Regions from separate parts of the Ammoniphilus oxalaticus genome, predicted to be linked through region 4. Evidence: riboswitches for the same ligand, from Rfam matches in the RefSeq annotation. Region 4 holds a riboswitch; each other region holds the start of a gene.
What was found. Region 4 has a riboswitch for cobalamin ahead of BEP19_RS17190 (ABC transporter substrate-binding protein). Riboswitches for the same ligand answer to the same signal wherever they lie in the genome.
Positions count from the first base shown of each region.

Region 1 (7,543 bases), on a different contig from region 4:
GTGATCAAGGGGAAGCAACTGTTGGGGAAGGTCTAACATATGAGCAAGCCATCAAACTCGCGTTTGAACACAGCAAAGATTTAAAATCAGCTAAAATCGATATTGAAAAAGCGGATAAGTCGTTAGAAGGGGCGAGCGATGCGATTGATTTCATTCCTGCTGCGGGTGGAAACCAAGCGGCATCAAGCGCTTTCACCGGTTGGAACAAAGCTCAGACTGCCTACTTTATGGCGAAGAAACAATATGAGATCAAAGAAGAAACACTAGAATTCGATGTAAAATCGGCATACAATGAAATATTAGTGAGACAAGAAGCAAAGAAAGTAGCTCAAGTAAGTCTGGAAAATGCGCAGTTGAAAAAGCAAGTGATCGATGTAAAAAAGGATAATGGGATGGCGAGTTCTTTTGAGGCAACGCAAGCTAACTTTGCCCTAGAAGAGGCAAAAGCAAATTTGGATGCAGCGACAAAAGGGTTAGCTGACACATACGCTAAATTTAATAGATTGATCGGCAAAAATGCGAATGAACAAGTTGTGTTAGCATCGAAGCCAAACTTTGAAAAGTTGGGGAATGTTGATCTTGATACGACTGTTTCTCAGGTTGTAACAGGCAGCTCAGCAGTTTGGTTAGCGGAGCAGAACGTTCATTTAGCAACACTAGATGTGAAGTACTTTACATTTTCAGGTACGACGAACGATAAAATTGCTTATGAGCAAACTCAGTTAGAAAAAGATCAGGCTCAAGTTTCCGCTGCAAGCACGAAAGAACAGATTGAATCCGCGGTACGCTCGATTTACTACAACATTCATCAGCTTGAGCAACAACATGATGCTCTTAAATCGAACTTGGAAAAAGCGCAGGAAGCGTTAAAATTAGTTCAAGTTCGTTATGATGCTGGAATGGCAACAGCGGAAGATATGTTTGAAGCCAAACTAGCAACGGAACAGCTACAACAACAAATGCTCGGTCTAGTGACCCAACATGATACGCTGAAGCTGGCGTTAAAGAAACCATGGGTAGCGGGAACAAGTAGATAATGCTCTTAAAAGAATCGCAATCTGTTATGCGATTCTTTTTTACATGCTTTTCTATTATAATGGAATAGAAGGAGATGATTAAAAAATGAAGAAATTGCTCACTGCATCCATCTTATCTGTTGGTTTGCTCTTCTCATCTATCGTAACTGTTGATGCTTCAGGCACGATTTCCTCCACACAAAATCCAACCGTTGCTGATGGATTTCAACAATTAGGGAATATTCAAGTTGTCGTCGATGCCGGCAGTTTGAAACAAGGGGATGCGCTTGTCGTCCGCTTGCCAGACTTCGTTTCGTTAACCTTTGAAAATGGGATCCATCCCCACTTTGGCGGGATGCAAAATCGTTTGGTCGCTCCGCTTACCTTTAACGGGCAGCCGAACTGGAATGGAAAAAAGGCTCCCTTTTCAATCAGTCAACCCGATCAACGGCGCTTGGTGATTACATCTTTACTGGATCAAAAAGTTGATCAAGATTTTGTGTTCTATTTACAATTTGGTTCCGTACATATTGACCGTAGATCGTATGGGGCGGTCAATGTAAATTTTGAACCCTCGCCTGGTAGTGGCTTTCCAGCTGGAACCGCGTCAATCGGGAAAGTTTACGGTGAAGAGACGACATTTGAGCTGAGTGCTAGCGGGTTTAAACAAAATGGTGATGAGATGAAATTTAAGCTGCATATTGAAGAAGACGATGCTGTTGCTCTAACGAGAAATAAAGAATTGCGTGTTCGTTTACCGCAAGGATTCGCATGGGATGGACTAAACAAAGAACTAATGATTGAAGGTCAAGCAGGGGATCTGCGAGTGAAAAAGAACTTCAGTCAAGAGATTAGCATTGAGCGCCTTAATGCGACATTAAATGTACCGGGTAAATGGGAAATCCCGCTTCAATTCATAGCCGTTGATCCGTCAAAAACAAAGCAAGGTGAGATCAACATCGATCTTCAGTGGGATAAACTACATCAAATCACGATCGGTTCCTATGAAAAAATGATAAAGAAGGAATACGTGACGTTTAAAGTAGGCAGTACAACTTACCTTAACAATAAAAACGAAAAACGGATGGACGTAGCGCCTTACATTAAAAATGACCGAACGTATCTACCAATCCGCTATGTCGCTGAATCTGTCGGCGTACGTGACCGCCATATCGTCTGGAATGACGTCGCGCGAACTGTCACCTTCTCAGCGGGGAAATCGGCGCAACTACGAGTCGGAAGTAATATCATGGTCGTTGATGGCGAAGAAATCGTCATGGATACTGTGACCGAAATCAAAGATGACCGTGTCATGCTGCCAATCCGCTACATTAGCGAAGCCTTTGGTAAGAAGATTGACTGGGATGACAAGGAACGCACGGTGACGATTGAGAAGTAGTTTAATGATAATAAAAGATATATGTAGCGTCCGTAGTTAATTACGGACGCTACAGAGCGTGTGATCAATTTGCGAATAGGGATGCTTTATAATCAAATAAGTTTCGCGCGGATAAGCGTATCTGCCATCACACTGGACTTCGCATAAAAGAGTCAAATCTATATAAATGAAAAAGGTAATCTGTCCGTGATGGAAGAAAGCCTACTCTCCACTTGTTTTCGCTCATAAGCTAACAGGCGCTGCCGAGAATCCAATCAAATTTTTAAAATTTCCTCAAAAATTCATCTTAAGATACTGCATGCTATATTGTTAGCAATAAAATTCTTGGGGATGACAGCTAAGTTTTTATAGGCTATAGTAAATAAGGAATTGACTTTCGACAAGTCTAGCTCTTTGCGAAAGAATACATAGTCAACAGATAACCATTTATAGGGTTATCGTTGAGTCTACAATTGAAAAATGTTGATGACATAGGTTCCGAGTAGATGCTTGCTAGTTTATGATTCTACTTGGTTAATAGGGAAGCAGGTGAAAGTCCTGCGCGGTCCCGCCACTGTAAAAGAAGAGTCCTTGCAGAGATACCACTGGGCAACTGGGAAGGTTGTAAGGATAATGACGCTTGAGCCAGAAGACCTGCCTATCGTTCATACACCATGAGACTCTACGGACGATGGAGGGGTGATGTAACAGGTGAAGCGAATGCCTTATTTCATACTGTAAATACCTCTTAACTTGGAGTTAAGGGGTATTTTTTGTGCGTAAAGGAGTATTTTTGAACAACAATGAATATCAGTGGAGGCATATGAATGTCGAATAGATTAAGTCCGACCCGTCGTTTAGGGTCAATTTTATTAAGTTTTGTACTTATTTTTCAATTGTTTGGCAGTTCTCTCGGTTATGCGGCGAATCAACATGAGGCTGCGGATTTAAGAAACTCTCGCGCGCTGGATGGAACAAGCGAGTTGGAAGATGATTCAGAGGCTAATGGACAAATAGAATCAATAGAATTAGTAGAGGCGGAAGAAGGAACAGAACTAGCTGATTCGAAGGATTCTTTGGAAGCGGACGATGCGCCTAAAGAAAGCGTTGAACAAGCCGTTGAACAAAATGATGATAAGAAATCATCTGAAGAATCATCTATGGATGAGCCAGAAGATGGAAAGGTTGTCGAAGAAAATGTGGAATTTACCAAGGAAGAATTTGAACTAGACGAAGCGCTACCAATCGTCTCTGCCAAAGAACAACTGGATAAAAATCTCGCTTTTCTTGTCGAAACGGTGGATAATCCAACGTTTGGCATGATTGAGGGAGAGTGGACGATTCTGTCCTTAGCGCGAGCGAATTACACTGTGCCGCATGGATATTATGAACTCTACTACGAGAACGTGGAAAGAGAAGTTTCGATCGAGTTTGAGAAAGAACGAAATCAAGGGAAGCTGGATCGGAATAAAGGAACAGAACATTCTCGCTTGATTTTAGGCCTAACCGCAATCGGAAAAGGCTTTGACGATGTGGCAGGATATGACATAAGAGAGGCATTAGCCGATTTTGATTTTGTGACGAGACAAGGCATCAATGGTCCGATTTTCGCTTTGATCGCGCTGGATACAAAAGGGTTCGACGTCCCCGTTCAAGAAGGAATCGACAATCCGTTAACGAGGGACAAAGCGATTGATTATATTTTAGAACGTGAAATTGACGGCGGCGGGTGGGCTCTAGCTGGAAATATATCTGACCCTGATATTACTGGGATGGCGATTCAAGGATTGACGCCCTACTACGATACGCGTTCGGATGTAAAAGAAGCAGTCGATCGAGCGGTTGCTTGGTTGTCCGAAGCTCAGAAGGAAGACGGAAAATACGCAAGCTGGGGCGTGGTTAATAGCGAAAGCATCGCGCAAGTGATTGTTGCCTTGACAGCGCTCGGGATTGACCCGCATACCGATGAGCGATTCATTAAAAATGGAACATCAGCAGTTGACGCATTGCTTACCTTTGCAATTCCAACGGGAGGATTCGCTCATAACGTAGACGGCAGTGTCGACGGAATGGCGACAGAACAAGGAACTTACGCGCTGGTTGCTTATGACCGTTTTGTAAACGGGCAAAATCGACTGTACGATATGACGGACGTTGTTTCTCGTGAAGAACCAGCAGAAGACGATGGGAGTGGGGGTGACGAACAGCGTTTTTCAGTTAAAGAGCAACTTGATAATACGCTAGCCTATCTAGTTGAAACTGTAGACAACCCGGCAATTGGCACGATAGGCGGCGAGTGGACGATTCTCTCATTGGCTCGAGCAAACTATCTTGTGCCAGATGGTTATTATGATCGGTATTACCGAAACGCAGAAAATGAAGTTGCTAAAAAGTTCGAAGAAAATGAAGGAAAACTTGATGTACACAAAGGGACGGAGCACTCTCGCTTAATTTTAGGATTGACCGCCATTGGCAAAGACGTTGGTGATGTAGCGGGATACGACATTAAAGAAGCTTTGGCTGATTTTAACTATGTCAAATGGCAAGGGATTAATGGCCCAATCTTTTTCCTTATTGCGTTCGATACAAAAGGTTATGCCGTCCCAGCTAAGGCCGAGGTAGCGAATCAGACGACGAGGGAAAAGGCGATCAATTTTATTTTAGAAGAAGAGATTGACGGTGGTGGATGGGCTTTATGGGGGACTACTCCAGATGTTGACATTACAGGGATGGCGATTCAAGCATTAACACCGTATTACGAATCTGACCCTAAAGTAAAAGCAGCCATCGATCGGGCGATTGATTGGTTATCTGACATCCAAGAGGCAGATGGAACCTATACTAGTTGGGGATCGCCAAATATTGAGAGTATTGCGCAGGTCATTGTAGCCTTAACAGGACTAAATATTGACCCGCATACGGATAAGCGATTTGTTAAGAACGGAACATCAGCGTTAGAGGCTTTACTTGCCTTTACAGCTTCAGAAGGTGGGTTCAAACATATATCGACTGGGAAAGTAGATCCCATGTCCACTGATCAAGGAACCTACGCGTTAGTCGCTTATGACCGATTTGTAAACGGCGAAACTCGACTGTACGATATGACGGATGTTGTTTCCACGGAGGAACCGACAGAAGAGCCTGAAGAAAAGGATCCGAGTGAGTCATCGCTTACAGTCTCTGGTTTAACAGATGGCGAAAAAGTAACATCAAAAGAAATCACATTTACCATTAACGGCCAAAATGTGAAAGACCTGCTTGTCAAATTAAATGGGGAAACAATCACGGGAACGGACGGTACGTACCGCGCGACGCTAACGGACGGTAAAAATACGATCACTATCGAAATAACCGATGCAGCGGGTAACAAGCGAGATGAGACGTACACCCTATTTTATGAGCGTACGAGTGGTTCACCGGGCAACACAAGTGACTCTTCTAAGAAAGGTTCAATCACACTATCCATCGACAAGCTCACGATAAATCGCGGCTATGTTTTACCAGCTACAACAGTTGAATTTAGCGCAGGCGAAAGCGTGTGGGATGTGCTGCGACGTGAAATGGATGAACGCGGTATATCTTACTCATCTTCGTTTTCAGGAAAATACAACAGCATTTACGTTGAATCGATCGCTGGCGACGGCGAATTTGATCATGGCAGCGGCAGCGGTTGGATGTACAATGTTAACGGTAAGTATCCTGATTATGGAGCGAGTAGACATACATTAAAAGACGGTGACGTTGTTCAATGGCGTTACACGACAAATCTAGGCCAAGACCTTGGACAGGACATGAGCCGCTGGGAAGACCAGCCTGTTCCAGGTGGTGGTGTTCCAGTCGCAAGGAAGCCAGGAGATAAAAATCCTGTCTTGCAAATTCCTGAGGATGTAAAAGAAGACCATACGGTCAAAATCTCTAAAGATTTGCTTGATACGGAAAATATTACGATCAAGCTTCCAAAGGGAGCGACAGCAAAACAATTTATCAATTTAGCGGATGTAAAGGATCGCATTCCAAAGGTGACGATTGAGGCTGAAGATAAAAGCTTTGTAATCGAGAAAGATACGAAGTTAATGTCGGGGAACGCGCTTTTGGAATTGTTTACTTCCCTAAGTAAGGATGAAAAAGTAGACGATATCATTACAAAACAACATCCGGATCAGAGCATTAAAATCGAAGATGCTTTTTCGATGGGGAATGCTGAGGGGACAGTTATATTTGATAACCCTGTTACACTTACTTTGAAAGGGAAGGGTAAGCAAAATCATCAAGTCGGTTTCATTGAACAAGATGCGTTTACGCCGATTGAAATCTATGAATCGGACAAAGAAGGGCAACGCGCCACAAAGGGTGAAAAACTACAAACGTATGCCTATGTGGATGGCGATGACCTCATTATTAAAACAAATCACTTTACGACGTTTGTTTTATATACAGAACAAAAGCTAGAGTCGGAAGTTAAATCGAGCGCAACAGCAGTTGAATTAAATCTCGCGAACATCTATAAAGACGCGGATCTCATTGCCAATTGGGCTTATCCGTCGATTCAGGAAGCGACGCAAAGAGGTTTAGTAGGTGGCTACAATGGCAACATTCAACCAAAACACAATGTGACGCGGGCTGAGTTCGCGACGATGTTTGTTGGCGCGCTTGGCTTAGACAGCCCGACGGACAAGACGATTTCCTTCACGGACGTAAAAGAAGGCGATTGGTTCTATCCAGCGGTCAATGCCGCATATAAAGAAGGGATTGTATCCGGTTATGACGGCAAGTTCCATCCGAATAAGACGATTAGTCGTGAAGAGATGGCTTCGATGTTGCAACGAGGCTTGCGTTTAGCGGCGCAAGGCGATCCGATTTCCTTTGCGGATGAACAACGCATCGCTGACTGGGCGAAAGCAGCGACACAAGCGGTCGCCTCGACTGACATTATGGTTGGTTATGATGGCGCCTTCCATCCGAAAGATCAGGCGACGAGAGAGATGGCTGTTGTTGTCGCTTTGAAGGCGTACCATTATAATAGAGAGGGAGCGTTGCCTGTCGTTCAGCCAACGGTTGTTAAACCGACAGTTGAAGACAAGGAGCAACTTGTCCACAAGGACGTTCAACAACAGATCGCTCAAACAGCGGCTCATATTCAGCAGACCAA
Region 1 is NZ_MCHY01000010.1:32,370-39,912, forward strand. It holds gene BEP19_RS15030 (stalk domain-containing protein) at 1-1,037, shown strand, start outside; gene BEP19_RS15035 (copper amine oxidase N-terminal domain-containing protein) at 1,123-2,415, shown strand; cobalamin riboswitch at 2,873-3,070, shown strand; gene BEP19_RS15040 (S-layer homology domain-containing protein) at 3,222-7,543, shown strand, end outside.
Region 1: another riboswitch for cobalamin. It lies ahead of BEP19_RS15040 (S-layer homology domain-containing protein); the one in region 4 lies ahead of BEP19_RS17190 (ABC transporter substrate-binding protein).

Region 2 (7,543 bases), on a different contig from region 4:
AGTTTTTTTCCAAGCATGGTGACGCGATCGATGAATTAAGTCTGTTTCGTCAGTTTAAGACTCGCGTAGAGACGAGAGAAGAATTTGAATTGAAATATGGTGTTTCACCGGACAAGTTTTTTATGTTTTGGTACCAAAATAGTATTACTCGATTCGCCACGATGAAGGACCGTGAACGATTTGAGTATGTTGCTGAGATGTACGGTCTAAAAGATACACAGGAAAGATGGGAAAGAGCTAAGTTTGAACGAAAAATTGCTCAGGAAGACTTTGACCGAGCAAAGATTAATTTGGAAAGGGAAAGACAGAGAATTGTTCTTGCCCAGAAAAGCTACAAGATGTGGGAGAGTCGGAACAAGCTTAGAAAAGAAGGTGTCGAATTAAAAAGAAGTTACCTGGAAGAGAAAAAGCGGTTATTAAGCTATCATTTGGATCGGCTAGAGCAGAGACTGGCTTCATTAAACCATACACGGATAAAAGAGGAGAGGGAAGTTCAACAAAGAGAGGAAACAATTGAGGAATTAACAGAGGCATATAATTGGGAGGTAGACAGGCAAAAAAAGTTGCAAGAAGAAAAACGCATAGAAATAGCAGATCGGGATCAAGCCAATCAGCTATTGGAGCAGCTACGTCAGGAACGGGAAGAGCTAGAGAAGGTAACAAAAGAAATCGAAGAGAAGTATCGCTATGTGCGATCCGCAGAAATACTAAACAAGCTCAATGTAGAACTGGAACAAGAATTACAAGATTTAAGCCGCGTTATATTGGAAATGGAAGACCGAGTTAACACAGTAGATAGGTATATGTCTACCAGTCAGCGTGATAACGGAAAATGGGAAAATGTATTGAGAGAGCTCCAGGATAAAATTGATGAGTGGACAACATTTCTTCAAAATTCTCAATACGATGAATTGAAAAGGCGGGCATACGAGGTTAAAGAAGAGTACGCTAATATCTGCTTAGAATTGAAGGACCTTTTAGATAATATGCAAACTTGGAGCATGGAACAACTCGAGTTGAAACGGAGCAGAGTTGTCAAAATTCCATTGCAAGTGAAAAGTATAGGCCATTTTAAGAACGAGGGATTCAAGGCGTTCGCCTTTGGCGAACTTTTTGAAATTCTAGCCAATCAAGATTACGCGCGGGTGGAATCTTTGCTATCGGGAATAAAACATTCCGTATTCGTTTGCGGCCCTATAAATGAGTCGGTAACCCCGCTATTACATGTTTCTCTTCAAGAAGGATTAACAAGAAAAAAAGCACAAGGGTTATTTCGAAAAAAGTTACCAGGTAAGCCTCTTAATCAATTCTTGGAATGGAATAAGGTAACGTATGATTTGTTAACGACGGGAGAACGAGAAAGTTTGTCCAGTTGGGTAGAGCAAATTCATGTGATAACCCGAGAGATGGAGCCCATTTACGTGGACCGCGGAGAAAGTTATTTACTTGATGGGCAGTTGCATGGACCATTGGGACAATCGGGAGCTTTTGCCGAAGGTTTTGCAATTGGGAGAAGGGCGTGGCAGAAGCGTTTCTCTTTACTCAAGAGTCGTTTAGTTGAGGGTGGGTTTCAAAAGAGTTTATTAACAGAGAAGGAAAAAGGTTTGGAGCTTCAATGGTACGCATCTTGGGATGAATTAAAGCTTTATGAAGAAAGGGTGAACCAACTTCCTATTATTGAAAAAGAAAGAGAGATGGCAAGACAAACGCTAGATGATCTAGATCAGAAGTTGAAACATTGGGGTGACCAAAAGAGTGAGCTTTCTGTTGAAACGAGACGTGTTTTAGAAAAACGTAAAGAAAAGGAGCTTCAGATTGACAAGGTTCTTGAAGAGTTGGAGATCCATCGTCAATTTGGAGAAATGTCTGTTAAGTTGGACCGTTTGCGGGAAGTGCGCAGCGCAATCGAGGAAAAAGGCCATGAACGAGATCAAATGAGTTATCAAATAAATGAATTCGATCGTTCCATCGAACAATGCTCTACAAAAATGACTCTAGCCCGTGAAAAAAAGTTGTCCCTAAATAATGAGATTGTTCATTTAAACAGCGCGTTGCAAAAAATCGAAGATGAACATGATGATCTTCAAAGAGAAATTAATGGGATGAGGGAAGAAGAGAAGCAGCTTGAACAGGAGGAAGCTGAATTTAACGAAATGTATTCGGAGTTGATTCAGCCACTTCCTCCATATGAACCCCTTGCTTTCGATTCGATCAGTGAAGCGCGTCTAAGAAATTGGGCGGACGATAGTCGTAGAAAGTTGGATGAGGCGTTGTCGATGAGCGTGGATGAATTTGCGGAAGAAAAATATTTTTCGATACGCGATAGTTTTCAAAAATCTCAACATGAAACAACAGTGTCTGAGACGTTATTTCAACGATTGCTTGTAGAAGAGGAGGAGTTGCGCAATCATTTCCGAAAGACCGTGCATGATCGTTATCAAAGAATTAATCTACATTTTAGCGATTATATTAATCGGATTGGATTCCGCGGAAGGATTGAGCAGATCGAACCGGATGAAGTAGATCCCCGACGTCAACATTATGAGTGGAGACTTTATATCGCTACGAAGGCAGGCCATGATTTGGAATATTTACGTCCTACCGAGAGCATTAGGCAAAAAATTTCGAGTGCTCCATCCGGTGGAGAAATGGCCGTTATCTCTCTTGTGTTTGCTTTAGCATTGTTGACTGATATTGAAAAGAGGCCGCCGTTCTATCTGTTAGACGAATTTGACAGCGCGCTTGATGAATGGAGAAAAGGTCTAGTTATAGATATGTACCAGGAAGTGCTGCAACGGAAGTTGATCATTATTTCTCCAAAATCACACTCGTCTGATTACTTGGAGAGATTTGGCATCTTTTACGCGATCGTTTCCGATCAAAAAGAGAACACGAAGCCAATCAGTCGTGTTCTCCGTCTTGAAAGGCAAAAGTATCAAGCGTTATCCGCTGTCTTTGAAAAAAAGAGCGCAGCGCTGACTTAACAAAATAATAGATCCCAATCCTTTGGGTTTCCGAGTATTTGTTCTTGTTCGATAAAATTGCGTTGCTTTTTCCTTTGCTCAATATCTTCCGCTAGTTCATGAAAGGTTCCTACATGCGTAGGGGCCTTTTCATTTGTAGTTAGAACAAAACGTGGTTTATTGCTCGTGATTTGCATAATCTGGTCGGCGATATCCAAGCCAGATGGGTCGTAATCAACCCAACCATATATGGGTTTGTCATCGATACTCAATTGTGAAATTAGTTTTTTATGGGGGATTTTAAGATTCCCATCCGTACAAATGACGATACCATTCTTGTGTTGAATCCATCCCGTTAATGCCATTTTGACCAATGGTGAACGATTTTCTGTAATAATCAGAAAGGAGGCGGGGGAGTTCCATTCGATCACAGACTTTAATTGCAGATGTGTAATACATCCTAGTGGATGGGCATCGTGAAGGCGTTGATTCTGATAAAGAATTCCTGAATAATATATAGGTATGATTTGACCTAGTGAAATGAATCCAATCTCCTCGAGTGAGAACCGGCTTCTTTTTTCTAGTTGTTCCAAAAGCCATTCTTTTTGAGAGTCATAGACTTTCGAACCCCCTATTCTGGCAAACCCCTTAGAACCGATCTCTTTCCAATCAAAAATAGTTTGGCCACCGAGATGTAATTTCAACAAATGAATAAGAAATTGAAAGAATAACCGTTCTTTTGCTCGCTTGCCTTCCCGGACCTGTTTTAGTAATTCCTGTTGATCCAGTGCTATATTTATAAGATCGTCATAAACAGGCGATAGTCCTACCTGCAACTTTAATTCTTCTAAATCTTTCAACCATTGATCATTCCAACGGGCAAGCTCTTCCTGTTCAGCTTGATGATAACGAACCAACCATTTTAGTCCTTCCGGACCGATCGTAATGAATTTAGATAATAGAAGATGTCCGTCTGATTCATATGTAAGCCATTCTGCAAAAAAATGAGTTTCAATTCCTCTCTTAAGCAGTTGTTCGTTTAGCGGTACTTTACTTTCTAGATAAAGTGGTTTTTTTACCGATTTCCATCTCTTCAAGACCTGAGAAATGGTTTGCATTTCTTGGGGAGACAGCGTGGAACCAATTGATAAAGGCTTAATCCTTAAAGATGCCTTACGACGGATTGAGCGGGAGAGCTCTTGGTAAACATCGTAATAAATAAAGCCATCTTTCTCATAGGGTTCGTCGTAATCTTGATTAGAATTTAACAGGTGATTAGGTGGGAATGTATAAGATTGTTTTGACATAGGCTGCCTCCTTACAGATTTAAAGATCAAGTGCTTCTTGATAATACCACTTTACTACGTATGTTTGTATATCTATTTTAACCATGAACTTTGTCGTATCTTGTAAAACAATTCTTGACAACGCCTATATATAGCGATAGAGTAATCTGGAATGTGTATATTTTGTATGTGTTGGTTTTTTGAGATCTTTCGAGTTGAGGCAAGTTTAAAAAGCTCCTGCTTCATTTCGGCGCAAAAGGCGTCGCTGAAGGGTACAGATACCAATTCTGAGTATGCATATGGGATAAATAAAGTTTGGTTATTGACAGTGATCGTTTCTTACTGTAAATTGGTAACTAACATCACTAATCAAAATAAATTGAATACGAATGAATAGGTGCTTTAAGGAATCGCCTTAAAGCTTAAAAGGGAAGTCGGCGCAAATCCGACGCGGTCCCGCCACTGTAATAAGGGAGTCTTTATCATAAAATGCCACTGATCGATTGGATTGGGAAGGCGGATGGGGATGACGATCTTTAAGCCAGGAGACCTGCCTATTTCATGAACACATGATGACCTACGGGAGATAGGGAGGTGTTAATGTTAACAGTCGCGCACGACGTTTTGTTGTGATTCACATAAAGAACTGAGGCATTTCTAACTTCTTCTTACACGTTAGAAATGCCTTTTTTATTGTTTGCAATAAACATACTTAGGAGGTAGGAGATGTCAGTATTAAGCAGTAACTTAGGCTATCCGCGCATTGGTGAAGACCGCGAATGGAAGCGAGCGCTAGAGTCATTTTGGGCTGGGGAGTTAACAGAGGAACAATTCGAATTTGAAATGAAACAGTTGCGGTTACGTCATATTCAAAAACAAAAAGAGAAGCAGGTTAATCTGATCCCTGTCGGCGATTTTACGTATTATGATCAGGTGTTGGATCTCGCTGTCATGTTTGGATTAGTGCCAGAACGATTTAACTATGAAGGTGGTCCTGTTTCGCTGGAAACGTACTATGCGATGGCCCGAGGCAATCAAGATGCGGTTGCCTGCGAGATGACGAAATGGTTTAACACAAACTATCATTACATTGTTCCTGAATACAAGTCGGGTAACTTGAATTTAACAGAAAATAAACCGCTGAAAGCCTATCGAGAGGCAAGGGATGAGCTCGGTGTGAGAGGCAAGCCAGTTTTGATCGGTCCGTATACGTTTTTGAAACTATCAAAAGGCTACGAGTCCCATCAAATTCCCGAGTTTATTTTGCAATTGCTCCCGCTGTATACGCAAATTTTGGTTGAGTTGGAACAAGAGGGAGTCGAGTGGGTTCAATTGGATGAACCGATCTTGGTTACATCGATCACAGAAGAAGAGATGAAAACCGTTGCTTATATCTACGAACAATTACATGAAGCCGCTCCGAAACTGAAGAAGTTGCTCCAAACGTACTTTGATTCCGTTTCCCATTACGAGCAATTGGTTGAGCTTCCTGTACAAGGAATTGGCTTAGATTTTGTCCACGGCAAAGAACAAAATACACAGGCGATCGAAACGCATGGCTTTCCAGAAGACAAGGTACTCGGCGTCGGCTTGATCAATGGACGTAATATTTGGAAGTCCAACTTATCTGAGAAGTTAGCCTTTGTTGAGTCAATTGCTAAGCATGTATCTGTGGAACAGATGATTATTCAACCTTCAAGTAGTTTGCTCCATGTACCTGTTACCGTTACGAATGAAGACAAGCTTGATTCGACCTTAAAACAAGCGCTATCTTTTGCCGATGAGAAACTAGATGAGTTAAAACTTTTAGTGGATGGGATCCGTCTTGGGAAAGAAGCAATTCGAGCGCAACTAGAAGAGGCGGAATCGATCTTAGAAACGATTGCGCAAGCTCCGTTTAGAAATCGGGTGGCTGTTCATGAGGCGGTCAAGAGCTTAGACGAAAAGTCGTCTAAGCGTCAACATCCTTTTTCCGAGCGTCGTGTGGCCCAACAAGAGCGTTGGAACCTACCGTCACTTCCGATCACGACCATCGGCAGTTTTCCACAAACGGCTGAGGTCAGACAAGCGAGACAGAAATGGCGAAAGGGAGAATCGACGACAGAACAATATGAGCAGTTTATTCAAAACGAGATTAAAAAATGGATTGAGATTCAAGAGGAGATTGGCATTGACGTGCTCGTTCATGGGGAGTTCGAACGGACGGACATGGTTGAATTCTTCGGTGAAAAGTTAGGCGGATTCGCCTTTACTTCCAAGGCGTGGGTCCAATCGTACGGATCGCGGTGTGTGCGACCACCTGTTATTTATGGGGATGTCGAGTTTATTGAGCCAATGACAGTCAAAGAAAGCGTCTATGCGCAATCATTAACAGATAAGCCTGTAAAAGGGATGCTAACAGGGCCAACGACGATTTTAAACTGGTCGTTTGTCCGTGATGATCTCCCGCGCAGCCAAGTCGCTTTTCAAATTGCGTTAGCATTGCGTAAAGAAGTGGAAGCTTTGGAGTCCAACGGAATTCAGATGATCCAAGTAGACGAGCCAGCCTTACGGGAAGGTCTGCCGTTAAAGCGATCGGAATGGGATGAATATTTGGAATGGGCGGTACAAGCCTTCCGTATCTCGACAGCATCGGCGCAAGATCAAACACAAATTCATACGCACATGTGCTATAGCGAATTCAAGGATATTATCGATTCGATCAAAGCGTTGGATGCGGATGTAATTTCTATTGAAACGTCGCGCAGTCACGGAGAATTGATCTCTTCTTTTGAAGAGCACACATATGATCAAGGCATTGGACTCGGAGTATACGATATCCATAGTCCGCGCGTGCCTCGTGTGGAAGAGATGACAAAGATGATTGACCGCGCTCTACGCGTGTTAGATCCTGCATTATTTTGGGTAAATCCAGACTGCGGATTAAAGACGCGCGGTATTGAAGAAACCGTTGTTTCTTTAAAAAATATGGTCGAAGCGACGGATGTTGCGCGAAACAAATTAGCTTCTGAAGTAACTTCATAAAGTTGTCTGTTGTAGGTAAGCAGGTAAGAAAACCGGAATGTTTTCTTACCTGCTTTTTATTTTATCTCTACATCAGATTTAAATGGATAACGTTACGCGTATTTTTTTAACATAGACCTGAAATGAATAAAACTCAATGATTGGAGATAAGTCAAATTATACTCACATTTTGTGCGGAATCGATCAGCGGAAGGAGAATAAATGAATTTTCTACAAGCTTTTCATTGGGAGATATTTATTGCGCTGGAGGTCGTCTCATGGCTTTTTCTC
Region 2 is NZ_MCHY01000006.1:512,702-520,244, forward strand. It holds gene BEP19_RS04570 (coiled-coil domain-containing protein) at 1-2,984, shown strand, start outside; gene BEP19_RS04575 (DUF2399 domain-containing protein) at 2,981-4,270, opposite strand; cobalamin riboswitch at 4,628-4,821, shown strand; gene metE (5-methyltetrahydropteroyltriglutamate--homocysteine S-methyltransferase) at 4,976-7,273, shown strand.
Region 2: another riboswitch for cobalamin. It lies ahead of metE (5-methyltetrahydropteroyltriglutamate--homocysteine S-methyltransferase); the one in region 4 lies ahead of BEP19_RS17190 (ABC transporter substrate-binding protein).

Region 3 (7,543 bases), on a different contig from region 4:
CTCAGGTCGACTTGGTATTTGCTTTTGTACACTGATCGTTGTTTGAGTGGCCAATGCATCAGCGGGAATGATTAAGCTGACCTCGTTTTCCTTATCGGCAATCGTCTTGGCTTGGCCGGGTTGAACGGTTTCCGAAAGTTGAATCTTATTCTTTTGCAGCGTTTCCTTGAGTTGCTTTATTTTTTCTGCTGTCATCTTGGTGTCTTTTTTAATAACGTTAATGACAGGTTCTGTCGTATCTTTTAAAGGCGTTTTGTTATTGGCTGGGAGCTTAATATCTTTTAAAGCATCCTCTTGATCCTTGGATAATGTACCACCACCCGTTGTTGGCGCTCCTCCTTTAATGGCCTCCTTAACGCCTAGATCATTCCCGCCATCTTTCGTATATTTCCATTCGACTCGATCACCGGGATTTAACGTAACAGCCCCAGCGCTTTCGGATGGGGAAATATTATTTACAAAAAACAACCAACCGCTTAAAGGTCCATGATCAAACTCGCGCAGGCCAGCGATACCATTGACGTACACTGTACTACCTGAACCGCTTGCTTGGACGGAAGCGCCTAATGCGCGAATCAGCACGGAATAAGGCGTGTCGTTTGTTTTGAAATCAACTTGTTGACTAGAAAAGATGGTCCCCGAAACCCCATGAACACTTAGTGTGACGGATTGCTTCGCAGGTGTTCCACCACCATCTGGGGTTGTTCCAGGGTTAGGAGGATTGGTGGTAGGAGGCGTACCCTCGTTATTTTCATTACCTGGATCGGGATCGACGGGCTTAACACCACCATTATCATCTTCTTGCTTTTGATCGTCAGGGGAGGGGACGGCAGTGAACTCTTTCGTTGCAATTGTCGTTCCTCGTCCTATTTGAACTTTGTAATCTCCTTCCTTGGCGGAGGAGGGCAATTTAAAGCTTAAGCTGTATTTCCCGTTAGCGGGTTTAATTTGATCAATATAAAGGAGTGTTCCGTTTGGTTGATAAATTTTAACGATTAATTCAGATAGAGATGTATTCCCATTCAATTGTACGGTCTGTCCTAGGTTCGTTTGAGCGATTTCATTAATTGTAATCTTCTCTGCCCCAAGCGCATGGATCGGGAACAAACTAACTAGAAGTGTTAAAGTGAGTAAAATTCGTAAAAATCTACTTTTCATTTCAAACCTCTCTTTCCTTAAGAAACTAAACCCGACTGGTAGGTCGGGTTTAACTTTTGTTACTGTCTTAGTTCAATTGGAAAAGCAAGCGTCTTTCCAATGTTCATGGGATTAGTTAATTGATCAAGTAAAAGCACTTTGACTCTATAATCATCATCTTCAGATACGTTGAAAAAGGCCGACACTTCTTTTTCAGCTTCTATCGATTCTTTTAGGGATACCATACTAATTGGTTCTTCATCTTTGAATAGTTGAAAAACAATATATACAGGATCATTATCTTTATCATCGACTTGAGAGATTTTTGTAGTTATATATATTCCGCTTTCCCACTGAATCGATGCCGAATTAATCTCATAAGGTTTTAGAGCAGGAGGAATGTCTCCCGCATAGTGAATTTCACTATAGAGAGTTGACTCTCCCTTATCATAAAAAAGATTTAAAGCAGCTAACGCCTGCAATGCTTGTGGTGTTGCAAAGAGGTCTTCTTTACCGCCTTGTTTGCTGCTGAAAGCGCCGTTATCTAGTTGAAAACTTAATAGATCAGTAACAGGGTTGTTTCCATTCTTTTTTGTAAATTCAATCCCTTGTGGATCCTCGCCTGCAGCTGTTAAAGCCTGAATGACTTGCGCGGAAGATTGGCTGTTATGTCCAGTAAACATGTCGATATACCCGCCATTGTCAGCTTGCATTTCTTTCAAGACTTGAATACCTTGGTTAATTGCTTCTTCAACTTCAGGTCGATTTTTGTGTGGGGCTAAAGCATAAATTCCCATTGCTGTCATATCTACAGTCGGTTCGTCCCCAAAAAAGGTCCAACCACCTTTAGCCAGCTTCCCCTTAACAATTTGCTCAATTAGTATCTCGCGTGTCAGCTGCGTATCAGCGGTCTCTTCCGCTTTCGCGGTATCTAAAGCAATGAGAGCAAAGAAGCTAATGTTAATTGAAGGGTTCGAATAATTTTGCAATTCTTTGACTAGGTTATTTCCGCCAAAAGATGTCGGATCGTAACCTAATGATTGAATAGCTAAAATAGATTTTGGAATTTGCCCCTTGTTCGCTATTAAATTTCTATCTAGTAGAACTTCCGCGTAAGAATGATCATTGGTGGTGTAAGGACCGCGATTAATATCTTCACCTAAGGAGTTTAGCGCCAGTACTACATCATCATTTCCTGGTACCCCTTTTTCGCGGTAATAGTTAATTATTTTATTTGTAGCTTTTTCTATTTCTTGCGTCAGTACATTGGTATCTTCTATCTCCGCGTTGTCTTTGGGTTCATCGACTTCCTCTTCGTCTTGGTCCCAAGTCCCCCATTCCGTATAATACACAACGATCTCATCATCGTCTTGCACTGGGAATTGAGCCATTCCAAGGTCATAAACTCTTTCATCTAAGGTTTCATTTCGATAAACGCTATACAGCCATCCACCAGTTTCGTTCGAGATAATCTCGTTAATGGCCTCAATGTAGGGGGTGTCATACGAATGATTCACTTCGTAGGTTATATCCTCTTCATCTAAAACTTCGATCAACGCATCGTAGGCTGTAGTTTCCCGACCTTCGATATTCTCTAACGTAATCGGTCTTTCTAGGATCACGTCATCTTTGGCTTCAACACGAATTGAGACGGTTGTTGTATTCTCGGTCGTTACCTGCGCATCAACTTCTACCCCATCCGCCTTAACCAAGCCAGCTGGCGTGATCAGCGAAAAGATCATCGCAAACATGACCAACCACGAGAGCCATATATGTTTCACTTTGTAATTCATTTCTTTCCTCCTCATTTTTTGAATTAAAAAGACGCCCCTACAAAAAAAGAGGACGTCTCGATTGATCATATTACAAAATGACGCGTGTTTAGATCGCTTTCAACAGCCACTCCCTATAACCCGTAGGTGATGTGTCTATCTTTATCTAGCGGCAGGTCTCCTGACTTAGCGTCAACTCGCTTGTTTCTCCTTCCCAACCTTAATATGATCAGTGGACTTTTTGAAATAGCGATCAGCTTCACAGTGGCGGGGACCGTGTCGGAATTGTAACCGACTTCCCTTTTAAAACACGAATAAATAATGTTACCGATAGAAAAATATATGTAATTGTCTACGGTGATCATAACCTAGGGTGTTATTTTCTGTCAATATCCGATCGTTTACGACAAAGGAGCAACTGTCGGAAAAGATTGACAAGCTTTCTGGCATCCGCTATTCTTAGTCAGAACGGATACTCTTATTCCGAGAAGGCATGAGGGACTGGCCCGATGACGCCCGGCAACCTACGAACTGAATTCATATTTTTCCATAAATAGGGAAGGATAGAATGAGGCCGTGTAAGGTGCTAACCAGCAGGATGAGTTTTATTTGTCCTGGAAAATAAGAGGTAAAAAGGATTTGAACGCGATAACCTTTTTCCTCACGGGGGAAAAGGTTTTTCTTTTTTATCGCCTCTTGATTATTCGGAAAGTAACCCGTATCTATATAGCTATTTTTTGAAGGAGGTACGTGAAGTATATGGCTTTACAAAAAGGACGTCATCTTTTCACATCTGAATCTGTAACGGAAGGACATCCCGATAAGATTTGCGACCAAATTTCGGACTCGATCTTGGATGCGATCTTGGAGCAGGATCCTAATGCGCGGGTTGCCTGTGAAACGGTTGTTTCAACGGGGTTAGTGTTAGTCTCTGGGGAAATTACGACAACCTCTTATGTCGATATTCCAAAAGTGGTTCGCGAAACGATTCGCGAGATTGGTTATACGCGCGCAAAATATGGCTTTGACGCGGAGACATGCGCGGTGCTTACGTCGATCGATGAACAATCCGTTGATATTGCGCAAGGGGTCGATCAGGCGTTAGAAGCGCGTGAAGGCCAAATGACCGACGAGGAGATTGAAGCGATTGGAGCAGGGGACCAAGGGTTAATGTTCGGTTTTGCTACGAATGAAACTCCGGAATTGATGCCTTTACCGATTTCCTTGGCTCACCAATTGGCTCGTCGTTTGACGGAAGTTCGGAAAAATGGAACGCTTACTTATTTGCGTCCCGACGGTAAAACGCAAGTAACAGTTGAATATGATGGGGACAAGCCTGTTCGCGTTGATACGATTGTCATTTCTACGCAACACGATCCTGAGACAACACTGGAGCAGATTAAGGCGGATCTACATGAGCATGTGATTGGGCCAATTGTTCCCGCGCAATATTTGGATGAGGCGACGAAATACTTTATTAATCCAACAGGACGTTTTGTAATTGGTGGACCGCAAGGCGACGCGGGTTTAACCGGACGTAAAATTATCGTGGACACGTATGGTGGTTACGCTCGTCATGGCGGCGGCGCTTTTTCTGGAAAGGATCCGACGAAAGTGGACCGTTCCGCGGCGTATGCGGCGCGTTATGTGGCTAAAAACATTGTTGCCGCCGAGTTAGCCGAAAAGTGTGAAGTGCAACTCGCCTATGCGATTGGGGTTGCCCAACCGGTCTCGATTAGCGTCGACACGTATGGCACCGCTCGGATTTCAGAGGAAACGATTGTGGAATTAATTCGTAAGCACTTTGACCTGCGTCCAGCGGGTATTATTAAAGAGTTGGACCTGCGTCGTCCATTTTATCGCGCGACCGCGGCTTATGGTCACTTTGGACGGACCGATCTAAACGTGCCTTGGGAGCGAACGGATAAAGCGACATTATTAAAAGATGAAGCGAAAGCATTCGTGTAGGCTGCGATTTAAACGACAACTTTATTTTTTGAAAAGGGCAGATGAACGTATTCGTCTGCCTTTTTGCTTTTTTCAAGGCATGGAAGTAAATTTACTATGTACACTAGTAATAGAAGGTTAAACAGGTTAAGTTTTTGTGTGAGAATGTTTGCTTGAGGAAAGGCCCCCATAAATAGAAAGTCCCTTCCGAAGCATGTGGATGTAGGAGAGTCGATGCAGCTTGGGATAATCACTTTGGGCTAACTTTCCTTTTTATGGTTAGAAAAGTTAGCATTTGTTGATATTTGAGAAGCGAGTCGGTATGATTTTAACTATACTAAATAAAGATCTAGTACCTTTCTGAAGTAGTTTGGATGAATCATTTCATAACAAACAAATGAAAAAATAGTCGCGTCGTTGAGGGCGTGATGGGATAAAAGGAAGTGAGCGTAACTTTGCCATTAAATATTGATCTCACTCACTTGGATGATGTTTTAAAGAAGACGATTTCAACAGTGGAAGGCAGTAAGGGTCAAATTTTTGATATTGCCGAACAAGCGCGTCAGGAAAGTTTGTCGGCGACGCAAGAACTTGAACGAATACAACGTGATATCACGGACTTGTTAGAGTCCAACGATAGACTGGAAGAACAGTTCCAAGCGAGTCGGAGGCAGTTGGCTAATGTGAGTAGAGGTTTTGAACGGTATGAAGAAGCCGACGTTAAACAGGTGTACGATATTGCCAGTCAGCTGCAAGTAGAGTTATCGATCGCCAGGGAAAAAGAGTCTCACTTACGAACACGGCGCGATTCCTTGGAGCGACGATTGCGGAATCTGGAAGGCACCATTGAAAAAGCGGATAATATTATGGCCCAAATGCAGTTTGTGTTAACTTTTCTTTCGGGTGAGTTGGAAAATATTAACATAGCCTTTGAGTCGGCCGAAGAACGACGGATGTTCCCGATGCAGATTATCCAGGCGCAAGAAGATGAGCGTAAACGGGTCGCTCGCGATATTCACGATGGTCCAGCTCAATCGATGGCTAACGTCGTCGTTCGCAGCGAATTTGCGGAGCGTATTTTAGCTCAAGGTCGGATTGAAGAGGCCCAACAAGAATTGAAAGATTTGAAAGAAACGGTGCGCAATACGCTAGGTGAAGTGCGTAAAATCATCTTTGATTTGCGTCCGATGGCGCTTGATGATCTTGGCTTGATCCCGACGCTTCGAAAATACGTCGACGACTTTGGTCAGCGGCACCACATCGGTGTAGAATTAATAACGGGCGGAGAAGAACAGCGCTTGCCTTCCACGGTGGAAGTTGTCACGTTTCGCATGATCCAAGAGGCAATGAACAATGCGGCCAAGCATGCTAAAGCAGATCATGTCCTCGTTCGATTGACGTTTTCTCCCAATTGTGTAAATGGAGAAGTGCGAGACGATGGAATCGGCTTTGAATATAAAAAAAAGACAGGCCAGCCGTCGTTTGGTATTATGGGAATGAAGGAAAGAATGAAACTGCTACGTGGCGAGGTAGAAATAGAGTCTTCGCCAGGAGAGGGAACGAGTGTAACTTTTACCATTCCGTTGCAGGCGGAAGTAGGCATAGTAAGTTGAAAAAATAAGGGGGGATAACGAATGGAAAGCACAATTTCAATTGTCATTGTCGATGATCATCAACTTTTTCGCGAAGGCATCAAACGCATTTTAGAAATGGAACCCACTTTTGAAGTTATCGGAATCGGGTCCAATGGCGAGGAAGCGTGTCAACTAGCGGAAACGTTAAAGCCGGATGTGTTTTTAATGGACATTAACATGCCTATTATGAATGGCGTCGAAGCGACTGAGCGCATTAAAGCGATTGCGCCAGACAGTAAAGTGATCATTCTATCGATACACGATGATGCAAACTACGTTCATGAAGTTATTGCGTCAGGAGCTTCTGGTTATTTGTTAAAAGAGATGGAATCAGACGCGTTAATCGAGGCAATTCAAGTTGTCGCGGGTGGAGCGGCGTATATTCATCCAAAGGTGACGGGAAAGCTGATTACCGAATACCGACGCTTAAGCACGTTGCAAGAAGGGTCTGAAGTAGCTCATGTGGAGGTTGGGAGCGATGAGACGGGAGACAGCCCGTTCACTGCCTTAACCCCGCGGGAAAGAGAAGTATTGCAGCTGATGGCGGAAGGTCGCAGCAACAAAGCGATTGGCGATTCCTTATACATTAGTGAAAAGACCGTTAAAAATCACGTTTCAAGCATTTTGCAAAAGCTCGTTGTGCAAGACCGCACACAAGCAGTTGTTATTTCCATCAAAAATGGCTGGGTAAAAATCAGCTAACATTCACCCTCGGCTCCGTTGCGGAATATCCTAATAGCAAAAAGGGAGGGGTATCCGTGATCGCGACGCTAATCCTTTGGTTATTTGCTGTCTACGGGGTATTCACCATCCTTTTTCAATGGATGATGCGTTACAATCCGTACGCTCGGGGCCGTGAAGCATGGAAAGTCCACCTGCTCGTGCATAATTCTGAAATTTGTTTGGAAGGAGCGATTCGCTCGCTCGTTCACCTTTCGCGTCTAAAAGGACAGCCGTTACAGCTCGTCGTTTGCGACTATGGATCAACGGATCAAACAGAACGGATCTTGCGAACATTTCAAAAAGAAAACCCTTACTTATTCGATCAGATAG
Region 3 is NZ_MCHY01000010.1:49,992-57,534, forward strand. It holds gene BEP19_RS15090 (S-layer homology domain-containing protein) at 1-1,158, opposite strand, end outside; gene BEP19_RS15095 (DUF4430 domain-containing protein) at 1,218-2,930, opposite strand; cobalamin riboswitch at 3,064-3,256, opposite strand; SAM riboswitch class I at 3,385-3,537, shown strand; gene metK (methionine adenosyltransferase) at 3,669-4,877, shown strand; gene BEP19_RS15105 (sensor histidine kinase) at 5,300-6,469, shown strand; gene BEP19_RS15110 (response regulator) at 6,491-7,192, shown strand; gene BEP19_RS15115 (glycosyltransferase family 2 protein) at 7,249-7,543, shown strand, end outside.
Region 3: another riboswitch for cobalamin. It lies ahead of BEP19_RS15095 (DUF4430 domain-containing protein); the one in region 4 lies ahead of BEP19_RS17190 (ABC transporter substrate-binding protein).

Region 4 (7,543 bases):
AATAACGGAATTCTTAAACTAAGATATGCTAGCTCTGGATTTCCAGAAAATTATATTGGAGTGCGGGAATTAAGCATCGAACACTCATTAGCTGGGAAGTCATTTCGACGAAAACAAACGGTTAAGTATACTGATGTTACGGAAGAGGAAGACTGGGAGAAAAACCCCGCTTCATCAAGTGATTATACCGCTTTAATTTGTATACCTATGGCTGGCTGGGGTGTTTTGACAATAGATGCTTTGAAACCAATGAGGGATGAGGTTTCAATAATAGGTGAATTGTATGGGGCACTGATTGAAAGTGCTGTTATTGAATTTTTAATAAATGATTCAATGGCAAATGAGGCTGCCGCCTCTAAAGAAGTTATTAGTGAAGAGGAGTGAAATACATGCTAACCTATGAACAAGCTCCCTTAAAACGTATAGCCGCTAGGCAAGCCCTAGAAAAAGGATTAATTACAAGAGCGAGGTATAATCAAATCTTGGATGAGTTAGACAGGATTGAAAGAGAGAATAAAAAATCTAATGACAAATGGATCCGAAAGGCAAAAGATAAAATTGAGGAATTAATGGTTTAGTTCATGTAGCAGAACTATATACCTACAAAAGACTGACGGTGAAGTGGATCCCAGTTGTGTAAAAGCAAAACTAAACCAAGATAAAAAATAATAGTGGTGTATAGCTTCGGCTTACACTTAAGGGGACTGGGTGCGTCTGGTCCTCTTTTAATTTTGTTTATATCTCAATTAAACTAGTCTTCAGAGGGCGGTTGAAATATCGGATGTCCTTTTTTTATTAAGCACGGATTTTTTTGACCGAACTCTAACGCATGACTGAATTTATTAGGAAGAAAGCGGCAGGAAAATATCCCCTTTTGTTGAAGTGATATAGATGGAAGCGAGGTGGAATATAAAATGAAGGAGTTTCAAGAGAAACTAAGAGAGTTATCTACACAACCTTATACACAGCTAGATGACATAATTAGCAAAATGGAAGCTATGCAAGAAAAATATTCGGAGGAATTAAAAGAAGCAAGGAAAGGTAACAGCACTAATAAAGTATATTACTTGGAAGGCCTGGTAGATGGAATTACTTTCATGACTCAGCCATTGAGAAAATACAATGATGGCATAAAAGAAGAATTAAATAAATAGAAACTGTTATCAAATAAAGCATTCTTTCCGGAGTGCTTTATTATTTGTTCATGTTTTGTTCATGTTTATGTTCAAAAACAGTCTTTTTTAATAGTTGATCAAATTCAAAAACATTGATGTATAGCGGTTTGTGTCATCTGTTTAACGTTGTTTTATGTGATGCTAAATGGGCGGCATGATGTAGTAACCGTCCTAAAACCTTATAGTATCAAGGTTAAATGGTCACGGGATCTCCCCGTGACCATTTTTTGACCATATTTATGAGGGTGAATTGCAAGAAAAGTCACAGAAAGGTAACATAATTTATTGTGAATGTCTATAATCAATGGTTTGAGGGTGCTTTCCTATAAGGTGGAAATCTTAGGACTCATCATAAACTTGGGCAGTAGGCATTACATCGTGACTCAATTTGTTCAGGAGGCTCCTTATCTGAGCCGCCTGTGTTGAGATCTACTTAACTTTAACTTTTCTAACCTTTTCAATAATTAGCCCGTGCGTTTGAATTCCTCTAATTAGCATAGGAATTGTGGTCCTACCTGTAATGATATGCCTATGTCCATTGGAAATCTGAGTCATTATACGGAAACGATGGAAATGATTTGGACCTTGCCCATTGATTGCTGGGCCAGTTGTTCCGGAATAAGCGTGTCTGTGATTATCAGTAGTATTAGTTATTCCTTGGAAGGTATGCCGATGGGTTCCTCTAGGAATTCGTATTAAAAGATCAGTAACGTTGCTAAATAGATGTCTATGGCCGTCTGCGATCAAGGTTAAACCTTGCATCCTGTGTTGTACTCGACTAAAAGTTTGGGACTTCCTTGCTTTTTCCCCCAATTTTATATACCACCTTTCAAATTGTTACTACACAGTAAATGCATTCGCGGAACCAATTGAAAGGGGCATATGTCCTATGTTAGTTTAATCAATTTTTAAGAGCGAGTGTAAAATGGTAATATGGTTAACTGCATTATAGGGTGTAGAGGTGGTAGTGAATGGATGAGAGGAGACGGTATGAGCATCAATGAGTTAATAAAAACCTACATGCGCCTGTACGAATGCGCGTATTGCTCATGTATCTTCGGCGTAAAGGATTGCGATGAGATGGATTAGGACGCCATTGTATGCCCGCGCCGTCAAGCTTGAAGGACAAGTCTTATGGGGGTTATGTAGCGACGGACGATGTAGATGTCGTTGGTCACTAAAATGATAAAAGGTTGGGAGAAGCAGGCCGTTGCGAATGGAGGTTAACAACGGCTGCTTCAGCCAAGAAGAAGTTGAAAGGTGACAATGAAAATCATTATCATCCTTATTGTAACAGAAGTCGGTTAAAAATAATAGGGCAAAACAAAAAACAAGGGCTGATTCGCCCTTGTTTAAGTTAGACTAAGTAAGTCGCCTTTTTATCAATTCCGTATCAAATGCGCGTATCGCTTCATCCCCTCTTTTTAGGGTATCGAGCAAAGCGTCTTTGTCTCCGTTATTTATAAACAATTCCCATGCAGCAGACAAGTCTTCATGAAATGGAAACTCTATTATTACGTAACTCCGTTCAATCATGTCAAGAATTAAATTCTTTTCTATCAACATGGAGTGTATCGCTAGATACGCTTTAAGATCAATTTCCTTTCCTCCCGTTATCCTTATATCTTCGGCGGTTGTTTTCAATTGCGAAATGAGTGGAGCGACTGTATCGATTAAATTTAGAGCGTAGGGATCGCGGAGTATCTCCGTGATGTGGGGCCTTAGCATTATGAACACCTCCTGAAGTTATAGTCGAATCGTATCACTTAGTTATAGATCATGGTGGTGACAGTGTTGTGACAAAAGTAATGGGGGGACAATGGTGGATGTGTGATTGTTTGAATGGTCACAAAAAAAGTAACGAGGACATGAAAACGAGAGAATGACCTATGTTATAATGCTAGAGTGAGTGTATGGTTTGACCAATTAAATATTTTTGCAAATAGGTGCCTTGTCGTTTGACGAGGTTAAAAGGGAAGTCGGTGTGAGTCCGACGCGGTCCCGCCACTGTAAATCGGGGATACCTCGCAATCCACTGTTTCTTTTGGAAATGGGAAGGAGAGGAAGTCGATTACCCATAAGCCAGGAAACCTGCCTAAGTTGCTTGCCAACGAAATCCTTCGCGGAAAAGGATCGGTATAAATGTAGATTATTATTTTTGTTGTGTATAAATCTAAATTTTGCTGCATGCCTTGTTCCCGTGATGGAAGCAAGGCTTTTTTCGTTGAAAGAATGTATTACATATGAAAGGGAGAGAGAAGGTAAATGAAAAAGTTTTTAGCAAGTTTGTTAATTACGGCAATAACGCTGACTGTCAGCGCTTGCGGACAAGGAGAGCAAGCGCCTCGTGACAACGTGTCTCAAAATGAATCACAACAGGAGGAAAATGGATCTGGAGTAGAAAAAGCTGGGCAGGCAACTGTATATCCGATTACGGTAAAAGATGCAACGGGAACAGAGCATACTTTTGAGAAGGCGCCAGAACGAATCGTGTCTACTTCGCCATCTGAAACGGAAGTGATGTTTGCCTTGGGTCTCGGCGATAAACTCGTTGGTGTATCAGACTTTGATAATTATCCAGAGGAAGCGTTGGAAAAACCAAAGGTTGGCGGAGTATCCAAGCCAAATGAGGAGGCGATTATTTCGGCAAATCCGGATCTTGTGATCGGTGGTATTTCGATGAAGGATGATGTGGCCAAAGGGCTACGTGATCTTGACATCCCGCTTTATAAAACAGAACCCAAAAAGGTCAGTGATGTGTTGGACAACATCATTCGCTTCGGGGTGATTACAGATACGCAAGAAAAAGCGGAAGAGCTTGTCGCGCAAATGAGTCAAGATATTCAGTTCGTGACGGACAAAGCCGAGGAACTTCAGGATGCTGATAAAAAGAAAGTATACATTGAATTTTCTCCAGGTTGGACGGTCGGTAGAGGGGAGTTTATGGATGAACTGATTACGATCGCCGGCGGCTTGAATATTGCGAGGAATCTCGAAGGTTGGAATGCGATTAATGAAGAGAAAATCATCCAGGATAACCCGGATGTCATTTTATTTACGTCCGGTCGCTTTGACGATCAGTCAGGCGCTACAATCGATGAGTTAATCCGCTCAAGAGGCGGATGGGAGAAGATCAGCGCTTTACAGGAAGATCGTTTAATCGCTGTGGATGGAGATGTTGTATCGCGTCCGGGGCCGCGCATCACAGAAGCGCTTAAAATAATAGCTGAAGCTATTTACCCTGAATTATATAAGCAATGAAACGACGATTAGCGCTTTGGGGAGGAGTGGGTATAGCGCTCCTCCTTATTTCAATCGTTGTCAGTGTTTCGCTTGGCGCGGCTAACCTTCCGCTTTCGGAAGTGTGGGGGGTGCTGTTGCGTCAGCTCCCCTATATCAAACGCTTCGTAGTCGCTGATTGGGCAGACTCAACCGAACAAATTATTTTAAAAGTTCGTCTGCCGCGGGTGATTCTTGCGCTTCTTGTTGGCGCCTGTCTATCACTGGCGGGCGCTGGTTTTCAAGGGGTGCTTAGAAATCCTTTGGCCGATCCTTATACATTAGGCGTCTCATCAGGGGCGGCGGTCGGAGCTGCTTTTATTATTTTATTTGGTTTACATACGACTTTGTTCGGGACTTGGACGATTCCGATCGTTGCTTTCATAACAGGGTTAATTAGCCTCTTGATCGTGCTTCGATTAGCCAACGTTCATGGAACTTTTCGGCTGGAGACGATTATTTTATCTGGCGTGGTCGTATCCGCTTTCCTTGGCTCGCTTGTTTCTTTGATGGTATCGATGTCAGATCAAGTCGTCAATGAGATTATCTTCTGGCTGATGGGGAGTTTGGCGTTTCGTGGCTGGTCTTTTATTTTCGTTCTTTCGCCATATTTAGGAGTGGGCTTTGTCGTGTTAGTTTATTATAGCAGGGCGCTAAATTTATTTGCCCTTGGTGAAAGGCAAGCTGCCCACTTGGGTGTGAATATTGAGCGGACTCGGTTCGTCGTGTTGATTGTGTCCACATTGATTACAGCAGCGGCTGTGTCGATTGTCGGTACGATTGGCTTTGTCGGGCTTGTCGCGCCGCATTTAGTTAGACTGATGGTTGGACCTGATTACCGCATGCTTATTCCGTTGTCTGGGATTTTTGGGGCCATTTATGTGTTATGGGCCGACACACTGGCTCGTAATGTGTTGAGTCCGACTGAAATTCCACTTGGCGTCGTGACCTCATTTCTAGGCGCGCCCTTTTTTGCGTACTTACTTCGGAGAAATAAACAGGTGACGAAGGGGGGGAGTGGATCATGATTCAAGCAGAAAATGTAAGTATGGCTTATGGCGACCAACAGGTCCTTGATCAAATTAGCTTTTCCGCGCGGCAGGGCGAGTGTCTTGGGATCATCGGTCCTAATGGAAGTGGGAAATCGACCTTGCTCAAGCTACTTTCCGGTGTTCAGGCGCAGACGACAGGGAGGATTACGCTAAATGGAAAACCAGTGGAGCATTATACTCGCAAGCAATTAGCTAAGTTGCTTTCAGTGCTCCAGCAAGAAGCGTTGTCGCCTGTTGGTTTTACGGTTCGAGAAGTCGTTCAAATGGGCAGATACCCTTTTCAAAACTGGCTCGGTCAGGAAAGAGAGGACTGTGAATCGCTCATTGATTCGATCCTACAAAAAATGGGGTTAACCGAGTTGAGCGATCGCCATCTTGAGCAATTAAGCGGCGGAGAACGCCAGCGTGTTGCCCTTGGAAAAACAATGGCGCAACAGCCGAAGTTGCTCATGCTTGACGAACCGACGACCTATCTGGACATTGGTCATCAGATTCACTTGATGGATCGGATTCGTGAGTGGCAACAACAAGAACAAATGACGGTGATCGCAGTGTTGCATGATCTTAATCTTGCGGCTATGTATTGTGATCGGTTGCTCTTGCTGCATAAGGGTCAAGTGATTAAGATCGCCACGCCTGAGCAAGTTATTCGAGCGCCGTTAATTGAACAGGTGTATGGCACAATCCCTGTTGTAATCGATCATCCTGTTTATCATGTGCCGCAAATTATTTTACAAGGAAATGGGATTGGTCAGGATTCAGGTCATCCCCAGAGCAGGAAGGAGGTTGTCCAACGATGAAGAGTGAACCGAGTGAAGCGGCAACAATTATGTTTCAGGGGACTGCGTCGGATGTTGGAAAAAGTTTGTTGGTCGCAGCCCTTTGTCGCGTATTAACGCGGGATGGATTGAGGGTTGCTCCATTTAAGTCGCAAAATATGTCGTCCAATTCTTATTTGACGCGGGACCACAAGGAGATCGGACCTGCTCAAGGGATGCAGGCGGAGGCATGTGGAATTTCGGCAACAACCGATATGAATCCGATCCTTTTAAAACCGTCGATGGATATGAGCTCCCAGGTGATTGTTCATGGGAAACCATTTAAGGAATTAAGCGCGCGAGCATATAGAGAAGAGTATCTTCCTAAAGCGGAAACGATTGTAAAGGATGCCTTGGGGCGGCTGCGAACCGCGTATGATGTTGTTGTTATTGAAGGCGCGGGAAGTCCGACGGAAATTAATCTAAAGGACAGAGATATTGTGAATATGCGACTTGCCCATTGGGCGGACGCCCCTGTTATTTTAGTCGCGGATATTGATCGCGGCGGCGTGTTTGCCTCGATTGTGGGTACGTTGGAATTGGTGGAACCGCGCGAACGTGACCGAATCAAGGGGATTGTGATTAATAAGTTTCGCGGAGATGTTAGCTTGCTTCAACCGGGCATTGACTGGCTGGAAGAGCGGATTGGCAAGCCAGTGCTTGGCGTCGTTCCTTATCTGCCTGATTTGCATCAGTTGCGCCATGAGGTATCGCGAGAAGCATCTTTTAATCGTCTGGCTGAGCATTTCGCCAACCATGTCGACATGAAAATGATCTATTCAATATTAAAAGGGGGAAAGAGAGATGGATAAGCCGAACAAGGAACGGGGATTGACTCTTGTCTATACGGGTGATGGCAAAGGAAAAACAACAGCTGCGTTAGGTCTGGCGCTCCGCGCGTATGGTCGGGGGATGCGGGTATTAATCATCCAATTCATTAAATCGCCAGAACGTACATATGGAGAGAAGATCGTGTTCGACAAGTTAGGCGTTGAAATGGTCCAAAGGGGGATTGGCTTTACGTGGACAAAGACGCCTGAAGAACATCGTCAGGCTTTGAAAGAAGCGTGGGCATTTACAAAAGAGAAGATCATGGCGGGAGAACATGATCTCGTTATTTTAGATGAGATTAATAATGCGCTTGCGATTAATCAATTCCCGATTGACGATGTATTACCTTTGTCTGAAGTGATTGAACTGATAAAAAAGCGGCCGCAAG
Region 4 is NZ_MCHY01000013.1:145,930-153,472, reverse strand. It holds gene BEP19_RS17215 (GAF domain-containing protein) at 1-384, shown strand, start outside; gene BEP19_RS17210 (hypothetical protein) at 390-578, shown strand; gene BEP19_RS17205 (hypothetical protein) at 915-1,154, shown strand; gene BEP19_RS18310 (YmaF family protein) at 1,605-1,937, opposite strand; gene BEP19_RS17195 (hypothetical protein) at 2,538-2,903, opposite strand; cobalamin riboswitch at 3,103-3,288, shown strand; gene BEP19_RS17190 (ABC transporter substrate-binding protein) at 3,441-4,436, shown strand; gene BEP19_RS17185 (FecCD family ABC transporter permease) at 4,433-5,482, shown strand; gene BEP19_RS17180 (heme ABC transporter ATP-binding protein) at 5,479-6,306, shown strand; partial or broken gene BEP19_RS17175 (cobyric acid synthase) at 6,303-7,013, shown strand; gene cobO (cob(I)yrinic acid a,c-diamide adenosyltransferase) at 7,129-7,543, shown strand, end outside.